Regions from separate parts of the Streptomyces sp. NPDC052043 genome, predicted to be linked through region 1. Evidence: riboswitches for the same ligand, from Rfam matches in the RefSeq annotation. Region 1 holds a riboswitch; each other region holds the start of a gene.
The links. A riboswitch is a leader RNA that binds a small molecule or an ion and turns the genes downstream of it on or off. The one in region 1 is predicted to bind cobalamin.

Region 1 (9,629 bases):
GCGCGCTCGCGTCGATCGCGAACCGCCGGTGGCGCGGCGGCCGTGGTCCGCCGCGCCACCGGACGACTAACTCGTACTGCAGGAGACCGTCGGCCAGGTCCAGGTGCCGTTGGTCTGGATGGTCACACCCCAGTTGTTGCCGTTGCCGTTGGGCTTGGCGACCAGCACCTGCGAACTGGGGTAGCTCGCGCTGATGTTCCAGGTCGCGATGATCTTCTCCGGCGACGGAACGTTCATCGTCACCGTCCAGTTGCCGGCACCGCTCACCGACACGTTCAGGTTGTAGCGGTCGCTCCACTGCTCAGCCGCGGACAGCGTCGCGGTGCACCCACCGGTGCCACCACCGCCGCCACCGCCGGAGCCGCCTCCGTCGGGGGCCACGGCGCGGCCCGTCTGCGGGGAGATCATGCCGGAGCACAGCCCCTTGGCGGCCAGCGTCTGCGCGATCCGCGGGATCGCGGCGCGCGTGTTGGCGGGCCACTCGTGCATCAGGATGATCTGGCCGTTGCCGAGCCGGGAGACGGCCTGCACGATCGCGTCGGTACTCGCGCCGTTCCAGTCCTGCGAGTCGACGTCCCAGATGATCTCGGTCAGGCCGTACTTGGCCTCCACCGACTTCAGGGTCGCGTTGGTCTCGCCGTAGGGCGGCCGGAACAGCTTGGGCGTGCCGCCGCCCGCGGCGGCGATGGCCTGCTGGGTCCGGGAGAGTTCCGAGTCGATCTGCGCCTGACTCTGCTGGGTCAGGTGCGGGTGGGTGTAGCTGTGGTTGCCGACCCACATGCCGGCGTCCACCTGGGCCCGCACCTGGGCCGGGTAGGAGGCCGCGAACTGGCCCTCGTTGAACATCGTGGCCCGCAGCCCGTTCTGCTTCAGCGCGTTGAGCAGGGCCGGGGTGTTGTCGTTGGACGGACCGTCGTCGAAGGTGAGTCCGACGTAGCCGTTGCAGGTGGCCGCGTACGACGGAGCGGCGTCGACGGCGAGGGAGCCCGCCGCGGCCAGTGCCGCGACGGCCAGTCCCGCGACCACGGACCGCAGTGACGCGAGTGGTCTGGTTCTCATGCGGCGTGGGACCTTTCTGAAGAGGCCTTCGGGGTCGGCGGGGTCAGCTCGCGCTGCAGGAGACCGTCGGCCAGGTCCAGGTGCCGTTGGTCTGGATGGTCACACCCCAGTTGTTGCCGTTGCCGTTGGGCTTGGCGACCAGCACCTGCGAACTGGGGTAGCTCGCGCTGATGTTCCAGGTCGCGATGATCTTCTCCGGCGACGGTACGTTCATCGTCACCGTCCAGTTGCTGGAGCCGCTCACGGAGACGTTGAGGTTGTAGCGGTCGCTCCACTGTTCGGCGGCGGAGAGGGTCGCGGTGCAGCCGCCGCCACCGCCGCCGGTTCCACCACCGGTTCCCCCGCCGTTGCCGCCACCGCCGGAACCGCCGTCGCTCACCGTGACGTTGGAGTTCCCGCTGCTCTGGTAACCCTCGGTCGCGAGGATCATGTAGTTGAAGCTGCCCAGCTTCATGCCCTTGCTCGCCCAGGCGTCGAAGTGGTTGCCGGTGGTGATGGTCCCCCCGGTCTTCTTCGACTGACGGACGCTCCAGTACTGGTCGAAGGTTCGGGTGCCCTCGATGGAGGGGGCGTTGACCCGCGTCGTCTTGTAGATGTCGTAGGTGCCGCCGTCGCTGGTGACGGTGCCCATGAACGTTCCGGTGGGCCGGTAGGTGCCCCAGTTGTCGACGACGTAGTACTCCACGAGCGGGTTGGTGGTCCACCCGTAGAGGGCCAGGTAGGCGTTGCCGGACGGGTTGAAGCTGCCCGAGTAGTTGACCGCCTTGCGTCCGCCGGTGGCCCAGCCCTTGCCGGCCACGAAGTTGCCGACGTTGCTCCACTGGGTGCTGTAGTTGCCGCCGGAGGCCAGGTTCATGGAGACCGAGCCGCCGCCGTCGGTCCAGAACGAGTAGTAGTAACCGTTGTTGGTGCCGGTCTGGTTCGACGTGATGACCGTGTCGGCGCTGGCGGTGCCCGGCAGAGTCATCGCGGCCATGACAACCAGGGCGGCGGAGCAGAGGCTCCGGATGAACCATGTGAAGCGACCGTGTCTGCGGCCGTTCGCCTGGACGAGGGTGTTCATGTCCGTGCTTCCTCCTCGTGAAGGGGTGGGGGGCAGCACGGCAGAACCGCGGGGAACGGCCGGCTGCCAGGAGGTGACGCAGCGGTGAGAAGTGTTGAGCCGGGCCCGTCGGCTGTCAACAGTTTCGGTCGTAATTTCGAAACGTTCGCTCGACACGGAGACCTCGAGGAAGCACATTTTCCCTGTACAGAGCCATAGTTGCCGGAGCCGCCCGGGCATACCCGACTCGACCGCCAAGCCCCAGATCAACTTTAGGCCCGACACCATCGAAAGTTTCGAAAATCTCTCGGGCCCCCCGCGCTCCGGGGCGTCCGGTACGGGCTCCAGGACCCTGGCCCGTACGGTGCCCGAGCCGATCTCCACCAGGACGGTGCGCGCCCCGCCGGGGTCCGGGAGGTGAGCTCCAGCGAGGCGTCCGGTTCGGCCCGGGCCACGGCGGCGCACCACACCGCGACCGTGGCCGGATCCCGGCCGCCGGGCACCTCGACGGGCACGGTCGCGGAGTCTCCGCCCAACGGCCGCCGGCCCGCCGGCCGCGCACCACGCTCGACGGCCGCCCGCCGCAGCGTGTCCAGGTCCGCCGCGTGCACGGTCCGCCCGACCCGGTCCCCGAGCAGGTGTCCCGCGGACAGCCAAACCCGGACCCGCGGTCCCGACCGGGGCCTCAGAAGCCGTTCGGCCCTCGCCGCGCGGGTGGCCAGAACCGTACGGCCGGGCGGGGTCAGGACGTCCTCCCAGCACGGCAAACCGGGCCGCTCCCGGCGGCTGCGCCCCGTCCTAGTGGCCCGCGCCTCGACCCTCGGCGGCCCCCCGCTCGCCCCGGAGGGATGACGCGGCAGGACTCCCGGTTGCAGGGACGGGCCCCCCGGTCGCGACCGCGAGCGCCCGCCGCGGTCGCAGCACTCCCGCCGTCACGGCCGCGACGGCGCAGCAGGCCACGGGGAGGAAGAAGGTCAGGTTCAGCGGGATCAGGCGGGTGAGCCAGCCGATCACGGCCGGTCCCGCGAGCATGCCGAGGTAGCCGAGCCCGGCGACCTTGGAGACGTTGGCACCGGCGGCGTCGGCGTCGACGTGGCCTGCGGCGCTGAAGAGCTGGGGGACGCAGCCGGAGAGGCCGGCACCGAAGAGCGCCCAACCCGCCAGCGCGAGCGGAACCCACGGCGACAGGGCGGCCGCGGTCATGCCGACGGCGGCCACCGCGCCGCCGTGGCGCAGGATCGCGGCGGGGCCGAAGCGGGCCGAGAGGCGGTCGGCGAGGAGGCGGCCGATGGTCATCGTCGCGGCGAACGCGCCGTAGGCGAAGGCCGCGGTGCTGTCGGAGGCGCCGAGGACGGTCCGCAGGTGCAGCACGCTCCAGTCGTTGGCGACCCCCTCGCACAGCATGACCAGCAGCGCGAGGACGGCCAGGATCCAGATGCGGGTGCCCGCCGGGGCCACCTGCCCGGCCGGCCCGCCGGACTCCGACCCGGCCCCGTGCTCGGCTCCGCGCTCGGCTCCGTGCCCGGCTCCCGCTTCCGTGGCCGGCCTCGCGGCGGCGGGCAGCAGCCCCGGGGCGGCGCACACGGAGACCAGCACGCCCAGCACGGCCGCCGCGCCGAGCGTCGCCGCCGGGGTCCAGCCCGCGCTCGCGACGGCGGCACCCGCGAGAGCGGCCACCACGCCACCGACGGAGAACGTGGCGTGGAACGCGGACATCACCGGGCGTCCGTACGCCTTCTCGACCTGGACGGCGTGGGCGTTCATACTCACGTCCAGGCAGCCGTTGCCGAAACCGAGCACGATCAGGGCACAGGCGAGCATCCACGGCTCGGAGGCCAGTCCGGGCAGCGCCAGGGTGGCACTGCACAGCACACCGGAGGCGGGCACGACGATCCGGGTGCCGAGGCGGTCGGCGACCGGTCCTGCCACCTGCATCCCCACGAAGGCGCCCGCCCCGAGCAGGAGCAGGAAGCCGCCCAGGACGGCGTGGCTGACGCCGACGCGGTGCTCGATGGGCGGGATCTGCACGATCCACATCCCCAGCAGGGTCCCGTTGAGGATGAAGTACGCGAAGGTCGCCAGACGTGCGGCGCGCAGGGAGAGCTGCATGGACCGAACGTATCGAACACAAAGCATGTTTGAAAAGCGCCTGTTCTCACAGGGTTTCTGTTTGTCGGCGCATGGTGTTCAATCGCGGGCATGCGGAACACGGGCCGTCTGAGGCAGATCACGGACGCGGTGCGCGAGGCGGGCAGCCTCGGCGTCGGCCAGCTGGCCGAACTCACCGGAGCCTCGGAGATGACCATCCGCCGCGACCTGGAGGCCCTGGCCGCCCAGGGCGTGCTGGAACGCTTCCGGGGCGGCGCCCGCAGCCTGCTGCTGCGCGGCGAGGAGCCCCCCTTCGACCTGCGCGCGCAGGAGGGCGCGGAGGTCAAGCGGCGCATCGGCGCGGACGTGGCCGCGCTGATCGCCGACGGGGAGACGGTGGTCCTCGACAGCGGCACCACCTGCCTGGAGGTGGCCCGTGCGCTGCGCGGCCGGCGGGTGACCGTGATGCCGCTGTCGCTCCAGGCCGTCCAGGCGCTCGCCGACAGTCCCGGGCAGACCACGCTCCTGGTGCCCGGCGGCCGGCCCCGCCCCGGCGAGGGGGGCCTCACCGGACCCCTGACCCTGGCCTCCCTGGCGGCCCTGCGCTTCGACACCGCCGTCATCGGCTGCTGCGGGCTCACGGCACAACAGGGCCTGACCGCCTACGACCTGGACGACGCGGCGGTGAAGCGGGCCGCGATCGACTCCGCCCGGCGGGTGCTCGCCGTGGCCGACGGCAGCAAACTGTCCCGGACGGCGCACGCCTTCGTCGCACCGGTCGCGCGGTTGCACACCCTCGTCACCGACGGTGCCGCGCCACCGGACGCGATCGAGGCGATCCGCGCCGCGGGCACCGCCGTCAACACCGCGCGGTAGGAGTGACGTTGACCAGTCGTGTCCTTCTCGTCTCGCCCGCGACGAGCCCGTCGCTGCGCCAGGCCCGGTTCGACGACGGCGACGCGATCGACGCCGGCGGGGCGGCCGGGGCCCGTTCGGCGGCCGGATCGCTGCCCGCGGCGGCCCGCGTGCTGCTGTCCCCGAGCCGGCGCTGCCGGCAGACGGCCTCGGCGCTCGGCCTCGACGGCGTGGTGGCGGCGGAGTTGGCGGGTCTGGACCCGGGCCGCTGGCGGGGCCGCACCCTGGAGGAGGTGATGGCCACCGAGCCGGAGGCGGTGGGTCGCTGGCTCACCGACCCCGGCTGCGCACCGCACGGCGGGGAGTCGGTGCGGGACGTGTGCGAGCGGGTCGGGCGCTGGCTGGACACCGCACGGGACCTGGACGGCCGTACGCTCGCCGTGGTCGAGCCGGAGGTCGTACGGGCCGCGGTCGTCCAGGTACTGGGGCTGCCCGCGGCGGGCTTCTGGCGGCTGGACGTACCGCCGTTGACGGCCACCGAACTCAGCGGACGGGCCGGTCGCTGGAATCTGCGGCTCGGACAGCCGCTGGCGGCGCGCTGAGGAACGCGACAGGGCCCCCGGACGGTTCCGGAAGGGCCCTGTCGTGTGCCTGTCGTGTCCGGGAGGGTTCAGTGCGCGGCCGGCACCGGCTGCCCGGACGCGGTGGTCGCGGGCCTGGGATGCAGCAGTCGCTCGGCCAACTCGCCGAAGAGCAACCCGAAACCGCCCCACAGGACGGTCTGCATGGCCAGGGCGGAGAGCCGGAACCGCCACAGCACGGCGGCCGGGAAGTCCGCCGGCACCTCGTTGACGACCGGCAGGAAGGCGTACGCGAGGCCGATCACCACGACGAAGGCGGCCACCGCGGCCACCGTCGCGTACCACGTGCCCAGGGCGGGCGCGAGGCGCTTGCCCAGGATGGTGGCGCCGATCGCGAGCAACACGCTGAGCAGCATCATCAGGAAGTACAGGGTCGTCCGCTTGCCGATGGTGTCTTCCTCGCCGACCGCGGGCGGGTTGGCCGGGTACTTCAGGAACGGCACGACGTACACGGCCAGCAGCGCGCAGCCGGACAGCAGCAGCGCGGTCGCCCGCGGGGAGAAGCGGCCCACGCGGCCCAGCGCGAAGCAGAAGGCGAGCGCGGCGATGCCGCCGAAGGCGACCCCGTAGACGAGGACGCCGGTGGCGAGACCGGCGGTGGACTGGAGGGAGCGGGAGACGACTTCCATCTCGTCGTGCGAGTGGGCGTGCGCCTCCTCGAATCCGATCGCCTTGTCGACGAGCGGCTCCCCGAGGAAGTAGGCGACGACGAGGGCGAGCACACCGGCGGCGAGGCCGGCGAGCATGCCCCGCACCAGGAGGTTTCTTACCGTTGCGGAGTTCATGAGCGTGCGGGGTCCCTCGCGTCAGTGGCAGGGGAAGCCGAGCAGGTGGCGGGCGTCGTGCACCCACTCGTGGACGTCCGTGCCGCTGAACACGGAGGTGGCGCCCTGCTCGGCGCCGACGAAGTACAGCAGGACCAGCATGAGAACACCGAAGAAGACCGCCCAGGGAGCTATCGCCTTGAGCGGCAGCGTGGCGGGAATGGCGGGGGTGGCAGTCGGCTGGGCGACGGTCTGCGCCATGGCAGAACCTCCTCTGGGAGTTCGCGTCCCATCTCGGTGGTACACAGGACGACAGCCACGGGTCTGACTCACGAGCGCTTCAGCGGGCGTTCGCATACAGTGGCGCGACCGTGCCGGATTCCCACCGGCTTCCGTCGTACCGTCGTCGATATCGCACAGACGGTATCGCGTGCCGCCCGCCCGGCCAAGACCATGCCCCCGGACGTGATCTCCTCCACCGGCGAACGCGTCGACGAGGACCAGGCCCCGGCCCCCGGCCCCGCTGTGGCAAGATGCGCTCTCGATCCGCACGCACCACCCCGGAGGGACGAGCCCCGTGCTCACGTCGTACGCCGACCATTTCGACACGCCCGCCGAGTACCTGGACTTCGCGCGCTTCGGGCCGCCCTCCCGGGACGCCGTCACGGCCACCGCGCGTGCCCTGGAGGCGTCCGCCCGCGCCGACCACACGACCGTGGACACCCTGATGCGCGCGGAGGACACCGCACGGGAGACGGCCGCCCGCCTCGCGGGGGCCGACGCCCGGCACACCGTGCTGCTCCCGAACGCGTCCACCGGTCTGTTCCACGCCGCGCTCGGCGTACGGGAGGGCGTGGTCCTCGCGCCACGCACCGACTTCCCCGCCAACCACTACCCGTGGCGCCGCGCCGCGGACCTGGGCCGGGCCACGCCGCGCTGGCTCGACCCCGCACCCGGCTCGGGCGTCACCCCCGACCTGGTCCGCGCCGCGCTGAGCGACGACGTCGTGGCCGTGTCGGTCAGCGCCGTGGACTTCCGCACCGGGTTCCGCGCCGACCTGGCGGCGCTGCGCGAGGCGATCGGACCCGACCGGCTGCTGATCGTGGACGCCATCCAGGCGTTCGGGGTCGCCGCCCTGCCCTGGGACGCCGCCGACGTGGTGGTCGCGGGCGGCCAGAAGTGGCTGCGGGCCGGATGGTCGACCGGCTTCGCCACCCTGTCGGACCGCGCCCTGGAATCCCTGGAGCCGGTCCTCACCGGCTGGACGGGCGTCGAGGACGTGGGCCTCTTCGACGGGGCCGAGCATCCGCCGGCCCCGGACGCACGACGGTGGTCGATCACCAACCTGAGCCCGGTGACGGCCGCCGCGTTCGCGGCCGCGCTGGACGTCGTCGAGCGGCACACCGTCGCCGCGATCGAGACCGCGATCGCCACACGGATCGCCGAACTCACCGCGGCCGTCGAGGCGTGCGGCGGCCGCGTCCTGTCCCCCGCCGACCCGGCACGGCGCGCGGGCATCCTCTCCTTCACCATGCCGGACCAGGATCCGTCCGTGGTCGCCAAGGCGCTGCACGCCGAGGGTGTCACCGCGACGGTGCGCGCCGACTCGCTCAGGCTCTCCCCGCACGCCTCGACCCCGCCGGAGGCAACCGAACGGGTCGCCGCCGCACTGTCGTCCCTGAGGGGGTGAACCCCCGGCTCGGCGAACGAGGCGGCGCTGCCGGGAACTTCGGCCCGATTACGGCGGGCCGAGTTCTTTCCCGTGCTCCGGGCCGCGCCGTCACCACTCGTCGTCGTGGCCGTTGAGCACCCTGAAGCTGCCCACGACGCCGTCGTCGCCGAACATCAGACCCCCGTGGACGGTACGGGTCACCACGCCGTTGGTGTCGCCGTGGGGGCCCACGGTGGCGACCGGAGCGCCGTTGTCACAGGTGAAGCCGCGGAAGACCTCGACGGTCTTCCAGCTGTCGTTGAAGACGTTGAAGCTGCTGGAGCCCAGTCCGCTGGCCGCGGTGACGCAGCCGTCGGCGGCGGCGGAGTACGCACGGTCGTTGAAGTAGACCCTCCCCTCGTCCCGATGGCCGCGGTCACGCCCGCCGCCCTCGCGGTCGCGGTCCTCGCCCCCGCGGCCCTCGCCCCCGCGATCCTCGCCCCCGCGGTCCCCGCCCTTCTCCTCGTTCACGCTGCCGGCGACCGGACGGGCCGGGGCGGGGGCGGCCTGTTGGAGGGGCTTGGCCGCCGGCCGGACGGATACGGCCGCCTTGTGAGCAGACGCGGACGCCGGGGCGGATCCGGATGTCATCGCGTAGGTGATACCGCTGGCTGTGAGGAGTGCCGCGCCTACTCCGGCAGCGGCCACAGCAATGGTGCGCGTGCGCATGTCGCTTCTCTCTGTCTCACGGACGTCGGCCGGGCGACCGACCTGCGACGAACGTAACGAGAGCCCCCATTACTGTCATGTCAGATAGGTCCCAGGCGTGACATCGTGAGCCCAGCCAGGCGAAAACACGGCGTGGCGCGTGTCATCCGGGGTTCTCCCCCGTCCGGTCGAACGCTCAGTTCGCCGTCCGGGCACGCGGGGGCGGCAGGCGGAACAGGCCCCTCAGGCTGCGCAGAGCATCGCTGTCGCCGGACGCCGACGCGACACCGCTCTCGATCGCCTCGGCGAGCGTGAGGTCCTGGCCGGTCAGGCGGAGAAACGCCTCCTGACTGATCGTGACGGTCGCGTCGGGATGCTGGGCCGGTCCGTGCAGCGCCTCGATCGTCCCGTCGTCGATCCGGGCGTGGAAGAACTCGTCGTCGACGCGGAACTCGTACACCGCGCGGAGTCCGGCGGCGGCCTCGGCGTCGAAGCAGGCCCGCAGGCCGAGCACGGCCCAGCCCGGATGGAACGTCTCGGTCGCGCGCCGTTCGCCCATCGCCCACTTCAGGCCCCACCGGGCCAGCTCCAGGATCGTCGGGCCGAGTTCCTCGCCGGCCTCGGTGAGGGCGTACGCGGGGGTCCGGGCCGGCGGCGGGAGCGTGATCTTGTGCGCCAGCCCCTCGCGTTCCAGATGCTTCAGGCGGGCGGCCAGCAGTCCGGTGCCGAGGCCGCGCAGGCTGGCCTGCAGGTCGCCGAACCGCTTGGGACCGGTCAGCAGCTCGCGGATCAGCAGCAGCGTCCAGCGCTCGCCGACGAGG
Region 2 (9,629 bases), on a different contig from region 1:
ACGCAGCGGCCGGGACGCTACCGGTTGGCCAGGCAATCAGTCGAGTCTCGTCCCACGTTCTCGGGGGGTCGGCGCAAGCTCTGCGGCCGTCCCGGCCGAGGTGTTCAACCGCCGACTTTCCGCACTTGAACACGGCGTCCGCGGGCCGGCCCGCACAGCAAGGAATTCGTGGGCACCGCGCAGACGCGTCCGAAGTCCGGACTGGGTGGCGCGGCACGCGAGGCGGATGTCGAGGTTTCCGGGCGGCGCCACGTCGCTCCGCAGGCCCGGGGCAAGGCGATCCGGGTCCAGACCGTCGCGCCGGGCGATGAGCACCCCCAGGTCGTGACGGTTGAGCGCGTCGGGCCCCGCCACGTGGAACATTCCGGGCGCGCCCGACTCCGTGATCTCCAGAAGTGCGGCCGCCAGGTCCACGACATGGACGGGGCAACGGGTGTCATCCGTGAACAGCACGCCAGTACGCGTGCCGGCGGCCAGGGCGTGCACGGCCCGTTCATGAGCGGACCGGCCGTGCCCGATGATCAGCGACGTGCGCACCACGGCCGCGTCAGGGAGAAACACCCTCACGGCCGTCTCCGCCGCGGCCTTCGCGGCGCCGTACGGACTGACCGGGTCGGGAAGCGCGTCCTCGCCGTAGTGCACGTCCGCGCCGGAGAACACGGCGTCGCTGGAGACATGGACCAGTCGGCACCCCCTGTTCGCCACAGCGTTGGCGACGTGGGCCGCGCCGTCGGCCGTCACCGCCCAGTCGGCCTGGCCGTTCGACGCGTTGATGACGGCGTCCGGAGCCACGTCGGCGAGTACGTCCTCGAAGCGGCGGGGGTGACGGAGGTCGACGCGGTACCAGTCGACGGCCGGCCCACTTCCCGGGCCCGACCTGTGGGTGGCCGCCGCCGTCCAGCCCCGGCCCACGACCTGACGGACCAGTTCCTGTCCCAGAAACCCGCTTCCGCCAACGACGAGAACCCTCACGCGTCACCCCCCGAGCCCTGGCCTCCGGTCGGCAGATGCTAGCGACACCACGCTCCCTTGTGCAGTGGTGAACCCGGGGCGTTCCTTGAGCCGTTGTCACCTGGGGGGCCGGCTCGTAGGCTGGGTCCGGCGTGTCGGGCAAGGGCTGGGCGTCCCTCCCCGCGCACCCTCGACGTGAGGTGGGAAGAGGCTCATTCCTTGAGGGTGAGGGTCTTCCGGTTCCTCAGGGACGGCATGTGAGGCGCAGGTGCGCCGCGGCGTTGTTGGCGTATCCCCTGGGGTTCCAGACGGTCGCCGGGGATTCGGCCTGCACGGCGGCGGTGGAGTCCCAGGCGCGTGCGACGAGCTCGGCCTCGCCGGCGGGCAGGGTGACCGTGGCGCGCCAGTGCTGCCAGGTCCAGGGATTCTCCGGGGGGTCGAGATCCGCGGGGACCCAGGTGTGGCCGTGGTCGGCGGAGACGTCCACGCGTGCCACGGTTCGGTCGTCCCCGGCGAAGGCGAACCCGCTGACCTCGGTCGGTCCGGAGGGCAGGTGGTCGTTCCTGCCGGGCCGCAGGATGGCGCAGTGGAGGGCGACCGGGCCGAGCGTGATGCCGTCGCCCGGTCGGGCGGCCTCGGGGTCGGCCTCGGGGGGCAGGACGCTGTATTCGGCCTGGAAGTAGTTGTCGGTCGGTTCGGCCTGTGCGGTGATGCGATGGAGCCATTTGACGCTGCGGGCGCCGATCCAGCCCGGAACGATCACGCGCAGGGGGGCGCCGTGCGCGGCGGGCAGCGGCTGACCGTTCATGGCCCAGGCCAGGAGTACCTCGCTGGAGGTCGCCTTGGCCACTGGTACGGAGCCACCGAAGGGCTGGGGTGGGGCGGCCTGCTGTGACACGTCGACGCCGGTGAAGGCGATGTGGGCCGCTTCCGGCCGCACTCCGGCCCTGGCCAGTACCTCTGCCAGGCTCACCCCGCTCCACCTCGCGGTGGAGACGGCCCCTGGACCCCAGGGGACCTGCCCGGGAATGTCCCTGACCTCGATGAGATCGGCGCGGCGGTTGCCGGCGCACTGCAGCGTCGCCACCACCGTCCGCTCGGGGAGGCGGCGCAGGTCGTCCATCGACCACTCCAGGGGACGATCGACCAGACCTTCCACCCGCAGCCGCCAGCTCGCGGAGTCGACGTGGGGGATCGGCGCGTGGTTGCGGCTGTAGAAGGCGTCCAGGGAGGTGATCCGGGCCGCGAGAGCGCCAGGGGGCGTTTCGGCGTTGTAGGGCTCGTCCTGATGGACGAGCATTTCATCGCATTTACCCCATTCATCCATGAGGTCAATGTCCATCACGTCGGACACGGACGCCAGCCCGCTCGCCACGACGCCACCAGGATGAGAATCACCAAGGGGGGACATCTGAGAGGCTCACCCCCATGTCCGACGAACTACGAGTACCCGATCCCCGGGACTCCTCCGGTGCCGCCCCCGCCTCCTACGGCCCGTGCGTGCTGCTCAAGCACGGCGAGGTGTTCCTCAAGGGCCGCAACCGCCACCGCTTCACCGAGCGGCTGCACGACAACCTGCGCGTCGCCCTGCGCGGCGTCGGCGGCTCGACCTGGATCAAGAGCATGCAGAGCGTCACCGTGCTGGGCGGGCAGGTCCCGGTCGAGGCCCTGGTGGAGCGGGCCCGGCGGGTCGTCGGCTTCAACACCGTCGAGCCGGCCGTCCGCGTGCCCAGCACGCTCGACAGTGTCACGGAGGCGGCGATCGACGCCCTGCGTGCCGTGAGCGGCGAGCGCCGGGGGCTCCGCTTCGCCGTGCGGGTGCGTCGGCGGGACAAGCAGTTCCCGCTGACCTCCTCCCGTATGGAAGTGCTCCTGGGGTCCCGGGTACTCGGCGCCGTGCCCGCGCTGACGGTCGACCTCACCACGCCCGACGTGACCCTGCACGTCGTGATCGACCGCAAGGAGACGTACCTCTCCTGCGAACGCCTCCCCGGTCTGAGCGGGCTGCCCGTCGGGACCAGCGGGCGGGCCCTGGTCCTGCTCTCCGGCGGCTACGACTCCCCGGTCGCCGCCCACCGGGCCATGCGGCGGGGACTGGCGTGCGACTTCGTGCACTTCAACGGCGCTCCCTACACGAACCCGTCGTCCGTGTACAAGGCGTACGCCCTGGCCCGTGAGCTGAACCGCTTCCAGCCGGCCGGCACCCTGCACGTCGTCGCGCTCGGCAAGGCGCAGAAGCAGCTCGCCGTGGCAGGGGCCGGGCGGCTCCAGGTGGTCGCCCAGCGCCGGCTGATGGTGCGCACCGCCTCCGCGCTGGCGGACCGTATCGGCGCCCAGGCGCTGGTGACGGGCGACAGCCTGGGGCAGGTCGCCAGTCAGACGCTGGCCAACCTGGTCGCGGTGGACGAGGCGGCGGCGCTGCCCGTCCTGCGTCCGCTGATCGGCTGGGAGAAGCAGGAGATCATCGACGAGGCGCGGTCCATCGGCACCGCCGGTATCTCGGTCCTGCCCGACGAGGACTGCTGCAACCTGCTCGCCCCTCCCCGGGTCAGCACCGGGGCGCGGCTGCCGCACCTGCGGTCGGTGGAGCGGCGCCTCGACCTGGAGGAGGTGGTCGAGGCACTGCTCGCTTCCGTGCAGGTGCTCCGCCCCGGCGTGGACGAGGAGGCGCCGGTCGCCGGCGACGGCTGCCGGGCACCTGCCTGACCGGATGGTCGACGTGCCACCGTCGGCTGGACCCGACGCGCACGGTGACTGCCCTGGACCAGGTCCACGGCCATGGGCGCGTCCATGTGCCCGGGTCCGAGCAGCGCGACGGTCCTGCTCACCAGGCCGCTTCCGCATCGGCGCCAGGGCCGGCGAGGCCCAGTTCACGGTCGCCGAGCGGGGCGAAGAAGCGGTTCACGTCGGCGTCGGTCACCTCGGCGAGGGTGTCGGGGGACCAGCGTGGGTCGCGGTCCTTGTCGATGACCTGGGCACGGATGCCCTCCACCAGGTCGGGGCTGCTCAGGGCGGCGCAGGAGACGCGGTACTCCTGGTCGAGGGCCGGCTCCAGCGATCCGAGACGGCGGGCGCGGCGCACGGCGGCCAGGGAGACCTTCACAGCGGTCGGTGACCTGGTGAGCAGGGTTTCGGCCGCCTCCTTGGCGGCGGGCTCGCCGTGGTCGAGCAGCCGGCCCACGATGCCCTCGACCGTCGCGGCTGCGAAACAGGGGTCGATCCATTCCCTCTGCTCCTCCAACTCCCCTTGCGGCAACGGTCGGGCATGGCGTGCCAGCACCTCCCGTACGGGCGTGCCGGCCAGGTCGTCGATGAGGGTCGGCAGGGTCGCTGACGGCACGTAGTGGTCGGCGAGCCCGCAGAGCACGGCGTCGCCGGCGCCGATCTGCGCACCGGTCAGCGCGAGATGGGTGCCCAGTTCCCCGGGGGCGAGGGCCAGCAGATGGGTGCCGCCGACGTCGGGGACGAAGCCGATGCCGGTCTCCGGCATGGCGATCCGCGAGCGCTCGGTGACGATCCGGACGCTGCCGTGCGCGGAGACGCCGACGCCGCCGCCCATCACGATGCCGTCCATGACGGCGACGTACGGCTTCGGATATCGGGCGATACGGGCGTTGAGGTGGTACTCGTCGCGCCAGAAGGCGGCCGAGGCGGTGCCGTCCCCGTCGCGGGCGTCGTCGTGGATGGCGCGGATGTCGCCGCCCGCACACAGGCCGCGCTCCCCCGCGCCGCTGATGACGACGGTCTTCACGGCCGGGTCGTGTTGCCAGGCCGTCAGCGCCTCGTCGATGCGGCGCACCATCTCGTGGGTGAGGGCGTTGAGGGCCTTCGGCCGGTTGAGGGTGATATGGGCGGCCCGTCCGTCGGTGTGGAACAGGACGGGTTCCTCGGCGGCGGTCATCCGAACGCCTCCGTCAGGCCGCGGGCCATGAGGACACGCATGATCTCGTCGGTTCCTTCCAGGATCTGTTGGACGCGCGGGTCACGGACGATCTTCTCAAGGCCGTACTCGCTGAGGTAGAGGTAACGGCCGTACAGTTGGAGCGCCCGGTCGGTGGCCGAGCAGCCGGTGCCGGTCGGTGCGATCACGCCGTGCAGGCCCTGCACGCCGGGCGCCGGAATCAGCGGATCCGCGAGGCCTCCTACAGTCGAGGTATGCGCATCGTCTCCCTGCTGCCCGCCGCGACCGACATCGTCGCCGAACTCGGCCTTTCGGAGCAGTTGGCCGGCCGCACCCACGAGTGCGACTGGCCGCCGCGCGAGGTCGCCTCGGTACCCGTGGTGACCGGGGCGGACCTGGACCAGGACGCGCTCACCAGCCGGGAGATCTCCGACGCCGTCGGCGGGGCGGCGCACTCCGGTTCGTCGCTCTACACGCTGGACACCGAGGCCCTCGCCGCCCTGCGCCCCGACGTGGTGCTCACCCAGGACCTGTGCGACGTGTGCGCGGTGTCGTACGAGAAGGTCAGCCGGACCGTACGGCTGCTCGACGCCGGCACCCGGGTCCTCAGCCTGGAGCCGCGCACGCTCGACGACGTACTGGACTGCCTGGTCACCGTCGGCGACCTGCTCGGCGTGCACGAACGCGCGCAGCGGCGCCGGGCCGCGTTGCGGGCTCGCCTCGACCGGGTCCGCGGCGCGGTCGCCGGCCTCGACCGGCCCCGGGTGGTGGCGATCGAGTGGCTCGACCCGCTGTGGCCCGCCGGGCACTGGGTGCCCGAGCAGATCACCACCGCCGGGGGCGAACCGCTGCTCGCCGCGCCCGGCGAGCACACCGGGCCGACGACCTGGGAGGCGGTACGCGCCGCGCGGCCGGACGTAATCCTCGTCCTGCCGTGCGGCTTCCCTCCCGAACGCACCCTGCGCGAAGCCGCGTTGCTCACCGGGCTGCCCGGCTGGACGGATCTGCCCGCCGTACGGTCCGGCCGTGTCTGGGTACTGGACGGACCGTCCTACTTCAACCGGCCGGGACCTCGGGTGGTGCGCGGGGCGGAGGTGCTCGCCCAGGTCCTGCACGGCGTGCAGGCCGGCGAGGCGGTCACGTCGGCGGAGGCCCGGCCGTTCCCCGTCCGGTGACGACGGGCTGGTCACCTCGCACGTGCGATCGTCCTGGCGCGTGCGTCCTGGCGCGCACGGGCCTCAGGAGTCCGTGGGTCGCCGTGGCGGGGTGATGGCGTACAGGCCGAGGATCTCCGGCAGGGGTGCCACGCCCGGGCCGCCCTCCCGCACCCAGGCGACGATGTCCTCGGTGCCGCCCTCGTCGTTGACGAGCCCGAGCCAGACCGGCCGCGCACCGGCGGCCCGGCCCGCGGAGGACGGCTGGACCACGATGACGTTCGCCTGCTCGCACACGTCGAGGCAGTCGGAGATGCGCACCGGCACCTCCGCCCGCAGCCGCGCGGTCTGCGCCGCGTGGTCGACCCCGGGCACCTTGGGGCTGCCGCAGCAGCAGTCCCGGCACACGACGACCCGGCACGGCACCGAACCGCTCCCCGCCACGGCACCGTCCGGCGCCTCGTCCGTCGGCCTTTCGGGCACGCCGCACCACTCCCCTCCCGGGGAGATCCGCCCCGGTGTCGCTCGAGGAGGCGACCGCGTGAGTCTCCTGGCTCCCGGGTCTTCACTCGTCCCGCCTTCCCACCCCGGGCGGGGCGGTGGCATCCCGGAACTCGCTCACCGGTCACAGTGGCGGGACCGCGCCGGATTCACACCGGCTTCCTCGGACCGCCGTCGCCTTATGTCGCCGGTCATCATCCCATGATCGGTTCCGCCCGCCCCTCCGCACCGGCCGGCGTCGCTCATCCCTGGCACCGCGGGCACCAGACCGTGCGGCGTCCGCCGACGCGGTGGGAGCTCAGGAGCCACCCGCAGCGGGGACACGTCGGATCGCTGTCGTCCCTGTGCCCGGTGAGCCAGGAGGGCCTCGGTGGCACGCACCCGGCATGCACGGACGTCTCGAGGACCCGGCCCATTCGTGCATGGACACGCCGAAGTGCGGTCTCGCTCAGGTCCCGCGCCGGGGTCCGAGGAGCCACCCGGGCCCGCCAGAGGATCTCGTCGCACAGGAGGTTCCCGAGACCCGCGATCACGGACTGGTCCATCAGCACGCTCTTGACGGCACGCCGTCGTCCCGACAGCAGCTCCCGGAACTCCGCTCCGCGCACGGTGAGGGCATCGGGACCCAGACCGTCGGTGATGCGCTCGACCTCCGTGTCGTCGACCAACCGTACGCCCTGGAGCTTGCGTTGATCGCGGTAGCGCAGCTGCCGGGAGTCGTCGAGCGTCAGCAGGATGCGGTCATGCCGTTCGACCGGTTCGTCCGGGGAACAGCACCGAAGCGACCCCGTCATGCCGAAATGCCACACCAGTGTCGGACCGTCGTGACCCGTCGGCACGAACAACCACTTGCCGTGCCGCCACGCCTCCCCCAGACGCCTGCCCTTCAGTTCCCTCCGCAGCCGCTGCGCGCTGACCCCCCGCAGCACCCCGGCGTCCCGCACCTCGACGTCCGTGACACGCCGGTGCCGGCCGCAGGCCGTCAGCACCTCGCGGAATCCCTCGACATCCGGCAGTTCGGGCATGCGTGCGTCCGGGCTCCTGGTCGTACGGTCATCGGACCGCCGTACGCGCCGCCGGGTACCCGCGGAGGGCGAGCCCACGCGCTCCGCACCCCGCCCCCGGGCCTCATGCCTCCGATCGGACGCGAGCCGGTTTGGCGGACGGCCCGACCGGGATACCCATGGCACGTGATTCCGTCCAAGGTCGACGAAACGCTCCCGGAACTGGCGCCCTTCGTCTACGCCGTGCAGGGCCGAAGGCCCGACGACGGCACGTGGTGCGAGGCGTGGACGGTGCGTGACGTCCTGGTCCACCAGACGGGGAACGCCGAGGAACTGGCCCGGGTGCTGCGAGCTTTCCTTGCGGGCACACCGGTGGAGACCAGAAGCTTCGAGCGTGAGGCTCCCTACCGGCGGATGTCGGACGCCGAGCTCTGGGCGGCGTTCCTGACCAACTGCAAACAGCTCACCGAGGTCACCGCGGCCGCCGCGCGGGCTCTGTCCCCGGACACCGAGGTCATGTGGACCGGCCGTTCCGTGAAGGTCCCCTTCTTCGCGGAACACATGCGTGAGGAACTGATCCTCCACCGCTGGGACCTGACCGGCGACGACCGGACGGCCGTGCAGTCCCTGACCGAGCCGTGGATGACCGAGCACAGCGTGGTGTCGGTCGGCCGGCCCCTGCTGATCCGGGGCCGCGCCGATCTGGACCTCGGGGCCGAGGGGCAGGTCGAGGGCCGCCTGCGCACTCCGGGCACGGACGACGTCGTGGTGACCGCGGACGCGGAGGGCGGCACCATCCGGTTCGCCGCCCCCGAGGGCCCGGCCACGATCGAAAGCGACGCGGCGACACGCGTCCTGCTCCTGTGGGGCCGCCGCCCCGCCGACCCCACCCGCTGGCACAGCGCCGCGGGCCCGGAGTCGTTGCGCAGGGTACGGACCCTCCTGGGCGGCTACTGAGCCGTCGTCGCGTGTGGCTGCCACGGCGGGGCAACTCCTCGTAGGGTGGACCGTCATGGCCGAGTCTCACCCGCTGCTGGGCATGTTCCTCAATGCTGCCGACGGACGCTTCCCGCCTGCGGACGGCCGCGTGACCGTTCTTCCCCCTCTGCCGGGTGGGCTGGAGTGCTCGGTCGCCTTCACCGGGCACGCCGTGATCGCCACCGCCCTGTCCGCTTCCGACGTCCGGGCTCAAGGAGCCGACGGGTTCGGGGCTTCCATGGCTCCGGACTTCCTGCGTTACCTCGCAGGTCGCGAGGGGTGGATCGACAGTGTCGACGTGACACTCGTCGCGCGTGGCGTGCCGGCCCCTCACCGCCTGCCCGAACGTCTTGATGTCGACGACCACCCGCGTGTGCGTCGTGCTCGGGCTTTGCGTACCGACGTCCGTGTCTACGGAGATGAACGGGGCCTTGTCACCCTGGCCGGCGGCCTGGCTGGACGACGCGAGACAAGCATCGAACTCCACCACACCGGTAGCAGTGGGGCTGGGCTCGGCCGCTCCCTGCTGGGTGACGCTCTCACCCTGGTCCCCACCGGTGAGCCGGTTTTCGCCGCTGTCGCCCCGGGCAACGCACGATCCCTTCGGGCTTTCCTCGCAGCGGGCTACAGCCCCCTGGGCAGCGAGGTCCTCATCCGTCCCAGACGGCCGACCTCGGGGTGACGCACTACACCACGAGCCCGAGGAAATCCACCCACGCCGAGGAGGCGACCTCGAACCGCGGTCCGTCAGCCTGCTTGGAGTCGCGTACGTGCACGGCTCCGGGGGCGTGGGCGACTTCCACGCAACTGTCGCCTTCGGAACCGCTGTAGCTGCTCTTGAACCAGTCCAGCTCACCGTTGGTGTTCATAGCGCTCCTCGCATCCGCTGCAACAACTCGGCCGAGTCCGCGGGGGACAGAGCCTGCGATCGCATCTTGGCATAGCGCATCTGCATCACGCTCACTGCTTCCCGGTCAGAAACCAGCTGCCCGGTCTTCTGTCCCTCCGAGTACCCCAACCACTGGCGCTCCGAGGTCTCAAGAAGTTGCATGGGCCCGTCCGTACCCGCGTGGAAGGGCTGCCGCTGAGGCATGATCTGAAGCTCCAGGTTCCACAACTCCATGTGGACGAGCAGGTGGT
Region 3 (9,629 bases), on a different contig from region 1:
TTCGCGAGGGTGTTGGCGGCGCCGATGCAGCACAGCATGCACGCCAGCCGCAGCCCGTCCGTCGCCGCCGACAGCAGCGCCTCGAGGGAGACCGGGCCGCCGATGCGGATCCCGGCGTACCAGTCGGGCGTGGGCAGGTGCGGGAGGGAGAAGAGGAAGTGGTCGCGCGGCGTGATGCCGGTGGCGAACACGGCCCTGAAGACGACGCGGATCGCCACGACCGTCAGGGCCAGCCAGAGGTAGTACTTGAAGCCCCGCGCCCAGGGCGCCTCGGTGCGCCGTGCCGTGACGACGTAGCCGAGGACGGCGAGGACCAGGAACAGCAGCAGCGGGTTGTCGGTGCGGCTGACGGCGGTGGCCAGGGCGAGGGCCCACACCCACCAGGCCACCGGGTGCAGGGTGCGCGGCAGGCGGCGGCCGCCCCGGTCCGGCAGTGGGCCGGAGGGGGCGGGCGCCGGCTCCGCGGTCGTACCGGCCACGGCGGTCACTCGGTACGGCGACGGCGGTGCGCCACGAACGCGGCCGCGCCGCCGATCAGTACGACGAGCGAGGCGCCCGCGACGACGGGCACGACCGAGCCCGGGTCGTGCGGGGCGTCGCCGGCGGGGGCCGCGTCGACCACCTTGGTGCCGGAGCTCGGCGCCGCCAGGGCCGACGGGCTGTCCGTGACGCTCTCCGAGGGGCTGGGCGTGACGCTGTGCGAGGGGCTGGGCGTCGGGGTCCTGCTCGGCTTCGGCGACGGCGACGGGGTCCTGCTGGGTTTCGGCTTCTCCGGCTTGGGCGAGGGCGGCTCGGAACGCCGGCTGGACCGCTGTTCGGGCGCGGGGCCCGTGTCGACGTCCGGCGGCAGCACGGGCGCCTTCGCGGTGGACGCGGGCCGGCCCGCGTCGCCCTGCGAGCGGGTGTTGTGGGCGCGCAACTGGTCGGGGGTCACCTTCGGCCGCCCCTCCGTGCCCTCGATGTTCGTACCGCCGAAGATCCACAGGTCGACGCTGCCGGGCTTCGGCTTGTAGAGCATGGCGCCGAGCTGGCTGTAGCTCCAGTCGCCGGCGCCCGGATCGGCGTGCCAGTAGGACCAGTACGCGGAGGCGGGCGGGGTCAGGACGCAGTCGTCCTGGGCCGGGGGCGGGAACTGCTTGCCGTTCTGGTAACCGCTGTAGCCGATACGGCAGATGAAGGCCGGACCGTCGTGACCGGTGCCGGTGGTGCGCCAGCCGCCCTGGTTGAGCAGCTCGTAGCCGGTGGTGGGCGTGGTGCCGCAGGCACGGAAGATCGGGCCGCCCCAGTGGCTGAAGTCGACGGCCAGCACCACTGAGGAGGTCGTGGTGCAGCGGCCCATCGGCTGGGGGTCGGCGGCCGCCGGGGCCGCCGCCGCCCCGAGGGCGGCGGCGGTCAGACCGAGCGCCGCCCCGGCCCGCGCCACCACGGCCAGGAGGGGCGAGGAGGTCATCGCCCCGCTCCGCTCTCGGCGCGCCTGCGGGCGACGACGACGGTGCGCCAGCCGGCGAGCACCAGGACGAGGGCGATCCCCGCGAGGGCGCCGACCTGGGCGCCGGTGGAGGCCAGCACACCGCCACCGCCGCCGCCCGTACCACCGCCGGTGCCGTAGCCGCCGTCGGTCCCACCAGTGTCGCCGGGCGTGACGATCTCCGGGATGCCGCCGTCCGAGCCGCCAGGGCCGCTCGGGCTCGGGGTGGGCTGCGGCGAGGTTCCGGTCAGGCTGCGCTCCAGGCGGCCGAAGCTGATGCCGGTCGCGCCGCCGACCGCCTGGGTGGAGGCGCGCAGGTCGGACTCGTCCTGCCCCTCCTTGGCCACCCGGAAGCCGCCGTCGGCGTTCTGCTGCGAGGCCAGGAACTTCAGGGCTCGGGCGATCTCGGCGCGGTACGTGTCCGCGTCCAGGGACAGACCCTGCACCGCGAGCGCCGCCGAGTTGACGGAGTCGCCCGCGGTCCCGGGGAAACCGCCGTCGGGCAGTTGCCGGGACGCGATCCACGCCAGGGCCCTGTCCACCGCCTTGTCCGCCGTGTCGCCACCGGCCAGGTCCAGGGCCATGGCGGCGATCGCGGTGGAGTCGACGTCGGAGTCGTTCGTGGACGGGATCAGGCTCGGCCAGGCGCCGCTGTCCTGCTGAAGGCTCTCCAGGTACGCGATCGGCTGCTCGACCGCCGTCTCCTCCCCCGCGCGCAGCTGCGCCATGACCGCGAGGGACTGGGAGAACACCGAAGGGGCGTTGGTGTAGGCGCCCTTGGCGGCGCAGGAGCGGTCGGGGGCGGTGCTCGGCTTCGCGCACACGGCCTGGTCGAGGGCGGCGATGAGGTCGTGGCGGCCGAAGTCGCGCGGGTCACGGCCGACGGCCTCGGCGAGCAGCGCCGTCTTGCCGAGGGAACCGCCGGCCGCGTACGCGGTGCCGACGGAGGTCCAGTCGTTGACGGTGCGGCCCTCGCCGTCCTTGCCGCCGTGGTCGAGGAAGTCGACGATGCCGCGCAGCTTGGCGTTGTTCAGGCCGGTGGCGGCCAGCGCGTAGGCGCCGTCGATGGTGAGGCCGAAGTCGGCGCGGGCCGAACCGGATCCGTCGGTGTAGTACTGGCCCTGCTTGAGGTGGGCGGCGCTGGTGAGGTACGCGACGCCCTTCTTCAGGTCGGGGCCGGCGCCCGGGGCCGGAGTGGTCGGGACGGGGGTGGTCGGGGTGCCGGTGGGGGTGGTGGTCGGCGGGTCGGTGGGCTCGGCCTCCTTCACCGTCAGGGTGACCAGGCTGGTGCCGGCTCCGGCGAGCACGGTCGGCGAGGTCGCATAGATGGCCGGGTCGGTGGCGTCCTCCTCGAAGCCGAGGCCGCCGTCGTCGAGTTGCTGCCGGGACAGCCATGCGACGGCCGCGTCCGCGCGGTCGGTGTCCCCGAGCGCGCGCAGGGCCTGGGCGGCGTACGCCGTCGCGGTGACGCTGCCGGCTTCGGCGCCGGTGTAGCCCGGGAAGGCGCCGTCGGTGCGCTGGGCCCCGGTGAGGTAGGCGCGGGCACGGTCCACGGCGTCGTCGTGGCCGCCGGCCCGGTGCAGGACGAGGGCGACGAGCCCGGTGGTGGCGGGGTCGCCGTCGCAGTACTCGCCGGGGCGGATGAGGATGCTGGTGACGCCGCCGTCCGCGCACTGGATCTGCGTCAGCCGGTCGACGGCGGCGGCGGGCGGGGTGGTTCCGGCCCGGAGGAGGGCCAGCACGGACAGCGCCTGGCCGTCGGCGTAGGTGGCGTTCCTGAAGTCACCCTTGGCCGTGCAGCCGGGGGTCGGTTCGCCGGACTCGGGGCCCGCCGCGCAGACGTTCCGCGTCAGGTCGGCGGGGAGGTCGTGGCCGCCGAAGGCGTGCGGATCGCGTTCGGTGACCTCGGCGAGGAGGGCGAGGCGGGCGGCCGCCGTGGCGTCCGGGGCCTGGTCCGTGCCGTCCGGGTAGGCGTAGTCGTCCGTGTGGGCGGCGAGGAAGTCCGTGACCTTGTCGAGTGCCGTGCTCCGGCCGTCGACCGCGGCGAGGGCGTAGGCCGCTTCCGTGGTCAGCAGGTGGTTGGGGGTGTCGGCACCCTCGTCGACGATCCGTTCGCCGTCGGTCAGAAGGCCCTTGAGCCACGCCGCGGCACCCGCGAGGTCGACCTGCCCGGGTCCCCCGGTGGGCGTGGAGCCCGGGTCGGGGGTGGTGGCGCCGCCCGCGCGGACGTCGTCGGGACTGAAGGCGGGCCCGCCGGTGGTGCCGCCGAGGTTCGTACCGCCGTAGACCCAGGCGTCGACGTCGCCGTCCTTCAGCTTGCGGGCCATCGCGCCGTACTGGCTGTACGTCCAGGCGTGCTGCCCGGGTGAGGCGGTCCAGTAGGACCAGTAGGCGGTGACCGGCGGAGTCAGCACGCACGAGTCCGTGTCCGGCGTCGGGTACTGGGTGCCCGAGTCGAAGGGCCCGTAGCCGATGCGGCAGATGAAGGCGGGACCGTCGTGCTGGGTGCCCTCGGTGGTGAAGCCGGCGTCGTGGAGCAGATCGTAGCCCGTGGTCGGCGTGGTGTCGCAGCCCCGCTCGACCTTGCCGCCGAACGGCCCGAAGTCGACGGCGACGATCGCGCCCTTGGTGGCGGTGCAGTCCCCGACGGGGTCGGCCGCGGCCGGTGTCGTCGTGAGGAAGGTCACGCAGCCGGCCAGCACGACGAGCCATGCCGACACCAGTGCCGTCACGGGGCGCGGTCTCGGCCCCGGTCTCTTCGAGGCGCTCTTCCCGGCCCGTCCGTCTCTTCGCTTCTCGGTCCCCACCACGGCCCCTCGTGTCTGCCCCCGCGTGGAGGCGTGGTTGAGGAGCCTTCATCCGGGGGTGGGCGGGAGAGCCCGCGCCCCGGCAGGGCCGGTCGCACCACGCCGTAGTCCGCGACGGCGTCTGTTGCTGAAGAACACGCTCCAGGCATTCCGGCTCGCCCGGCGGGTGCCGGGCCTACGGTTGCGGGTCAGCGCCGGACTTCGACCGGCTTCCCCTGGAACTGATTGCGTATCAGCCGGATTGGAACACGGGGTGCCTCAGAGCGTCAAGGCATCCGCGGGCACGGGCCGTTGGTGTCCGAGGGCACCCTCTGGCGACCGGGATGCCCCTCGGGTACCGTCCCGGACTGCCGAATGGGGGAACCCGGTGGGAGTCCGGGGCTGACGCGCAGCGGTGTGGGACGGCGGGGCCGTCCCGAGCCCGAATGCCCAGGCGGTGAAGCACCGTTGGAAGCCGATCCACGCGTTCCGGGCGGCGGCCGCACCCGCTGCTCCCGCCCTGTCGGCGAGGGACGCACCCGGGTCGGGTCGGCGTCCTTCACCCTGAGGAGCAGGCCATGTCCCTTTCGTTGTCCCGCCGTTCGGCCGTCACCGCGGCCACCGTCCTCGGCGCCCTCGCCCTGACCACGCTGCCCGCGGCGGCCACCACCACACCCGCGCAGCTCACCGTCGCAAGGACGAACGGCGTCGGATACCTCAAGTCCCTCCAGGCGCCGGACGGTTCGTACGCCGGCGCCGGACTGTCGAACGAGTGGGCGTTCAGCGCGTTCGCCGCGGCCGGTACGGCCGCCGTGGACGTCACGCCCGGCGGCGACACCGCCAAGAACGCGAGAACGGTGTACCGCGACCTGCTCTCCACCAGCGGCTGGCCGTCCTCCTCCCCCGTCGTCACCGACTACGAGCGCGGCATGCTCAACGCCTACGCGGCGGGCATCGACCCGGCGCGTGTCTCGGCCTCCCGCAACCTGGTCGCGGACGTCTACGGCTACTGGCAGACCGCCGAACCCGGCTACTTCGGGCCGTCCGCCAACTTCAACGGCACCGTCTTCGCCGCGCTCGCCCTGAACGGGGCGAAGACCCGGTCCGGGCAGGGCCGTATCCCGCAGGTGCTCCGGGACGCGATGGTCACCCGGATCCGGGCCAACCAGCACAACGACGGCGGCTGGAACTTCAGCAGGGCCGAGGGCGACCCGGGCCAGCAGGCCGCGACGAGCGACATCGACATGACCGGCGCGGCGATGGCCGCCCTGTGCGTCTCCGGTGTGCCGAACACCGACGCGGGCGTCATCAAGGCCAAGGCGTTCCTGAAGAGCAAACTCGTGGCGAACAGCGGCGCGTTCAACGGCATGTTCGGCGCCAACACCGACTCCAACGGCTGGGCGGTGTCCGGCCTGAACGCCTGCGGCGTCAACGCCCAGACCGGTGACTTCCTCACCTCCATGGGCAAGACCCCGGTCGACTTCCTGATCGCGCAGCAGTTCAACCCGGGTGGCGGCTTCCGGTACCTGCCCGGCGACACGAGCCCGTCGGCCTACGCGTCGATCGACGGGCTGCGGGCCGTGGCCGGCGGCGGCTTCACGGCGGCCCCGCCCGTTCCGACCGCGACGGGCGCCCCGCAGTGGGTGGGTCAGGGCTCCTTCACCTCCGGTACGGCGACGAAGGTGGCGCTGAGCGTGGACGACGGCACGGACGGCGTCACGGTGTGCTCCGTCGCCCTGACCCCGACCGGCGCGACGACCACGCTCGGCGCCGTCCTCGACGCGGCCACGAGCGGCGCCACCCCGTCGGGCTGCGTGACCGGGGTGACCCCGTCCTCCGGCACCGGCGCCCTCACCTCCCTCAACGGCAGGGCCAACAGCGGCTCGGACACCTGGAAGGTCAGTATCGACGGCTCGGCGTTCACCACCGCGACGCGCGGGACGACCGTGGGTGTCGGCGACACGATCGCCGTGCGCCGGGGCGCCTGACGGAACGACGACGGGCCGCGTGACGCCGGGCGCCCGGCGGATGACCGAGTTCGGCGACGCTCGACGCCTCCTCGACGGCCGCCCTGGTCGCGGTCGTCGAGGACTACCGTGCCGCCACCGGCGCGGGCCTCCTCGCCGTCGGCCACGACCGCACCCTGCTGCACCGCCGGTGCGACCGCACCGTCCACTGGGCCACCCTGACGGCCACCGACCGGGCGCAGCACTGGGCGCCGTTCGTCGGCCTACGCGCAATCCGGCAGTCGCAGCCGTGGGCGCACCTCTGGATAGGCTCCGTTCCTGTGAGCGTCATACAACTCTGGAGACGAATACGCCGGGTGGACAAGCCGGTCGCTGTCATCGTCGGCGCGGGGAACCTGCTGCTCTGCGGCGTGCTCTTCTTGATGATGATCGGCGGGGCGCTGGGCTTCGAGGCCACCACCAGGGAGCAGGAGACCGCCGCTCGGACTCTCGCGGGCCAGACATTTGGGTGCTGGCTCGCGGGCGGCCTGTTGCTGTTCTCCGTGCTGGGTATGACGCGGGCCTTGTTCAGCCACCTGGCCACGATGCTCTTCACACCCGTCGCGCTGGCCCTGATCCTGATGCTCTTGTAGTGACCTGCGGCACGCGGCACCGGCCGGCCGCGGACCGGTGAACCTTCCCCGTCACAGCGCGAGTTCAGCCGGACGGCGTGACCGAGGGCCACACGCCGAACCACTGCTCGGCGCCGAACTCCTCGAACCGCTCCACCTCGGTGAACCCCAGCTTGGCCGCGAGGCGCATCGAGGGCTTGTTCGCGGTCTGGGTGCAGAGCACCACCGGCTCGCCGGGAAACGCCTCGGCGAACCAGTCGAGTGCCGCTGCGCACGCCTCGGCGGCGTACCCGCGTCCCCATGCGTCCGGCAGGAACATGTAACCGAGTTCCGCCTCCCCGGCATCCGGACGGACGTGCCCCGGACGCTCCGCGTCGCGCCGATCGAGCGTGATCATGCCGATCATCGCTCCTTCGAGGTCGACCACGAAAAGGCCGAGGCGCCGCCCGGGCACGTCCGGCACCGCGTGTTCGAGCTCGTCGCGCGGTCGAGGGCCACCGAGGTAGGTGCCGACCTCCGGCGAGGCGAACAGCTCGATGAACGCCGCACGGTCTCGGGCCTCGGACTCGCGGAGCACGAGCCGTTCGGTCGTTGTCGGGGCGGGGGGCCAGGCGACGGGTCCGGGTCCGGTCATGGCGGGCAACCTATCGCAGGCCCCGACGGCGCGCCCTGGGCGAATCCGATCGAGGCACCCCTCGGGCCACTCCCAGGTGCACCGGGGCCTGCCGCGGCGGAGGCTGGAGGTATGAATGTGCCCACGCAGGCAGTGTGGACGGGCTGGATCACGTTCGGCCTGGTCAGCTTGCCGGTGCAGTTGTTCCCGGCCACGCGACGACACGGTGCGGATCTGCACGAGGCGCATGCCGCGGACGGCTCCCCCGTCCAATACCGGTGTGTATGCCAGGCCGAGCACCGCGAGGTCGACCATCGGGAGATCACGAAGGGGTACAAAACCCCTGATGGGCGCATGGTGGTGCTCGAAGAAGCAGATCTCCGGGCCCTGCCGCTGCCCAGCAGGCACGTCATCGACGTCCTCGGATTCGTCCCCGTCGACGGCCTGGACCCGATCCTGTTCTCGCGCGCCTACTACGCCGCACCGTACGGGCAGGCCGGTCAGCGGCCCTACGCGCTGCTGGTGGCCGCGCTGACCTGGATCGAGCGCGCGGCCGTGGCCAAGGTGACGCTGCACACCAGGGAACGCCTGGCAGCGGTCTGGCCGCGCCGGGACACACTCGTCGTCCAGACACTTCTGTGGCCCGATGAAGTCCGCGAACCCGGGAACACCGCACCGGCCACGTCGGTGACCGGGCAGGAACTGGAACTCGCCTCCCTGCTGATGGCCCAGATGTCCGATGTCGACCTCGCCGACCTGCACGACGACTCCGCCGCGGCACTGGAGCAGTTGGTGGCGGCGAAGGAATCCGGAGGCCGACTGCCGCGGCCCGCCGAGCCCGAGCCGGCGGTGGACCTGCCGGCCGCGCTGGAGGAGAGCCTGCGCAGAGCCGCCGGCCAGGGCCGCACGCCAGGCTGACCAGCAGCCTCCGATCGCCGTGCGCCGGGGCGCCTGACGACGAGCTCGCTCCGGGGCCCGCTCTCGGACGGGCCCCGGACTCGTGGAGGGGTGCGGCCAGGGGTTGATTCCGCCCGCGCCGCCCCAGTCGTCACGGCGCGGTGGCCACCCGCACCGTCAGCTTTGCCGGAGCAGGGCACGGACTTCCGAAGCCCGGCCGGCGCCGAGTTCCACGTACAGGTCCAGCGCGTCCTGCCACCTGCGCATGCACCCTTCCTCGTCGCCCGACATACGCAGCCCGCGTCCGAGCACGACCATGGCATCGGCGATGCCGATCGGATGTCCTGCCGCCGCGCAGATGGCGAGCCCCTGCTCCGCGAGTCGCACAGCAGCGGTCCCTCTCCCCTCGGCCAGATCGACTTCAGCCAGCGATGTCAGTGCCTTGGCGTGAAGGAGGCCGTACCCTCCCGCTCCCGCGACCGTGCGCGCACTTGCCGCATACGTGCGCGCCTCCGCGAGCCTGCCCAACCGCAGACTGCTGTCGGCCAGGCCGACCAGCGCGCGCAATTCCTGGGTGCGCGCGTCACAGCCTCCGGCCAGTTTCCGGGCCTCCTGGAAACGTCGTACCGCGCTGCTGTGGTTGCCGATACTTTGGGAGAGCAGTCCCCGCGCGGTCTGGACATGGGATTGAGCACGCGTCTCGCCGGTCTTCAACGCGGTCGCCTCGTCAATGTACGCCAGCGCCGCGGCCCGGTCTCCTGACTGAAGCGATGCCACAGCGAGCCAGCACAGGGTGTAGACGAGGTCGATGTGGCTGCCCCGGCCGCGCTGCATGTCGGCCGCCTCGGTCAGGGCCGCCACCGATTCTCGAACATCGCCCCGGTCGTGAAGAACCACGCCCAGGTTGCGTCGCGCGATGGCGGCGAGCGTCGGCAGGCCCGGGCTCATGTCCTCGCAGACGGCCAGTGCTTCGGTGAGACGTGTCTGCGCCTCGGGCAGCCGCCCCATCTCGTGCAGGACCGCCCCCAGGTTCCCCAGAGCGATGGCCTCGCCCATCCTGAAGCCCGCTCCCCTGCACGTGGTCACACTCTGCTCGCCGTAGAGCAGGGCATGCTCGAGTTCTCCGGTATACCACGAGGTCAGGGCCAGGCTGTTGAGGACCGCGGACTGGCCCTCGGCGGCACCGATCCGGCGATAGAGGTCCAGCGCTCTCAGATCATGGAACCTGCTCTTCTCATAAGTACTCTGATTCACGTAGGCGCTTGAGAGGCTGCGATGGGCTGCCGC

Region 2: it holds a riboswitch for cobalamin, as region 1 does, so the genes downstream of both, ACIHCX_RS09125 ((2Fe-2S) ferredoxin domain-containing protein) here and ACIHCX_RS05480 (CbtB-domain containing protein) in region 1, are expected to answer to the same signal.
Region 3: it holds a riboswitch for cobalamin, as region 1 does, so the genes downstream of both, ACIHCX_RS09935 (prenyltransferase/squalene oxidase repeat-containing protein) here and ACIHCX_RS05480 (CbtB-domain containing protein) in region 1, are expected to answer to the same signal.

Annotation. Positions count from the first base shown of each region.
Region 1 covers NZ_JBIUBT010000002.1:154,162-163,790, reverse strand. Annotated here, with positions in the region: gene ACIHCX_RS05510 (polysaccharide deacetylase family protein) at 67-1,059, opposite strand; gene ACIHCX_RS05505 (glycoside hydrolase family 11 protein) at 1,103-2,122, opposite strand; gene ACIHCX_RS05500 (MFS transporter) at 2,900-4,210, opposite strand; gene ACIHCX_RS05495 (DeoR/GlpR family DNA-binding transcription regulator) at 4,301-5,065, shown strand; gene ACIHCX_RS05490 (histidine phosphatase family protein) at 5,074-5,646, shown strand; gene ACIHCX_RS05485 (CbtA family protein) at 5,715-6,470, opposite strand; gene ACIHCX_RS05480 (CbtB-domain containing protein) at 6,492-6,710, opposite strand; cobalamin riboswitch at 6,747-6,889, opposite strand; gene ACIHCX_RS05475 (aminotransferase class V-fold PLP-dependent enzyme) at 7,027-8,139, shown strand; gene ACIHCX_RS05470 (hypothetical protein) at 8,230-8,751, opposite strand; gene ACIHCX_RS05465 (winged helix-turn-helix transcriptional regulator) at 9,005-9,629, opposite strand, start outside.
Region 2 covers NZ_JBIUBT010000003.1:278,367-287,995, reverse strand. Annotated here, with positions in the region: gene ACIHCX_RS09155 (SDR family oxidoreductase) at 37-972, opposite strand; gene ACIHCX_RS09150 (sulfite oxidase) at 1,196-2,251, opposite strand; gene thiI (tRNA uracil 4-sulfurtransferase ThiI) at 2,380-3,657, shown strand; gene ACIHCX_RS09140 (enoyl-CoA hydratase/isomerase family protein) at 3,776-4,852, opposite strand; partial or broken gene ACIHCX_RS09135 (acyl-CoA dehydrogenase family protein) at 4,849-5,028, opposite strand; gene ACIHCX_RS09130 (cobalamin-binding protein) at 5,107-6,027, shown strand; gene ACIHCX_RS09125 ((2Fe-2S) ferredoxin domain-containing protein) at 6,091-6,432, opposite strand; cobalamin riboswitch at 6,550-6,672, opposite strand; gene ACIHCX_RS09120 (Fpg/Nei family DNA glycosylase) at 6,750-7,532, opposite strand; gene ACIHCX_RS09115 (maleylpyruvate isomerase N-terminal domain-containing protein) at 7,698-8,468, shown strand; gene ACIHCX_RS09110 (hypothetical protein) at 8,524-9,171, shown strand; gene ACIHCX_RS09105 (DUF397 domain-containing protein) at 9,176-9,358, opposite strand; gene ACIHCX_RS09100 (helix-turn-helix domain-containing protein) at 9,355-9,629, opposite strand, start outside.
Region 3 covers NZ_JBIUBT010000003.1:446,773-456,401, reverse strand. Annotated here, with positions in the region: gene ACIHCX_RS09945 (energy-coupling factor transporter transmembrane component T) at 1-488, opposite strand, end outside; gene ACIHCX_RS09940 (hypothetical protein) at 485-1,450, opposite strand; gene ACIHCX_RS09935 (prenyltransferase/squalene oxidase repeat-containing protein) at 1,447-4,200, opposite strand; cobalamin riboswitch at 4,401-4,536, opposite strand; cobalamin riboswitch at 4,630-4,706, shown strand; gene ACIHCX_RS09930 (hypothetical protein) at 4,833-6,242, shown strand; partial or broken gene ACIHCX_RS09925 (ABC transporter ATP-binding protein) at 6,293-6,448, shown strand; gene ACIHCX_RS09920 (hypothetical protein) at 6,542-6,853, shown strand; gene ACIHCX_RS09915 (GNAT family N-acetyltransferase) at 6,918-7,466, opposite strand; gene ACIHCX_RS09910 (Ku protein) at 7,578-8,363, shown strand; gene ACIHCX_RS09905 (AfsR/SARP family transcriptional regulator) at 8,520-9,629, opposite strand, start outside.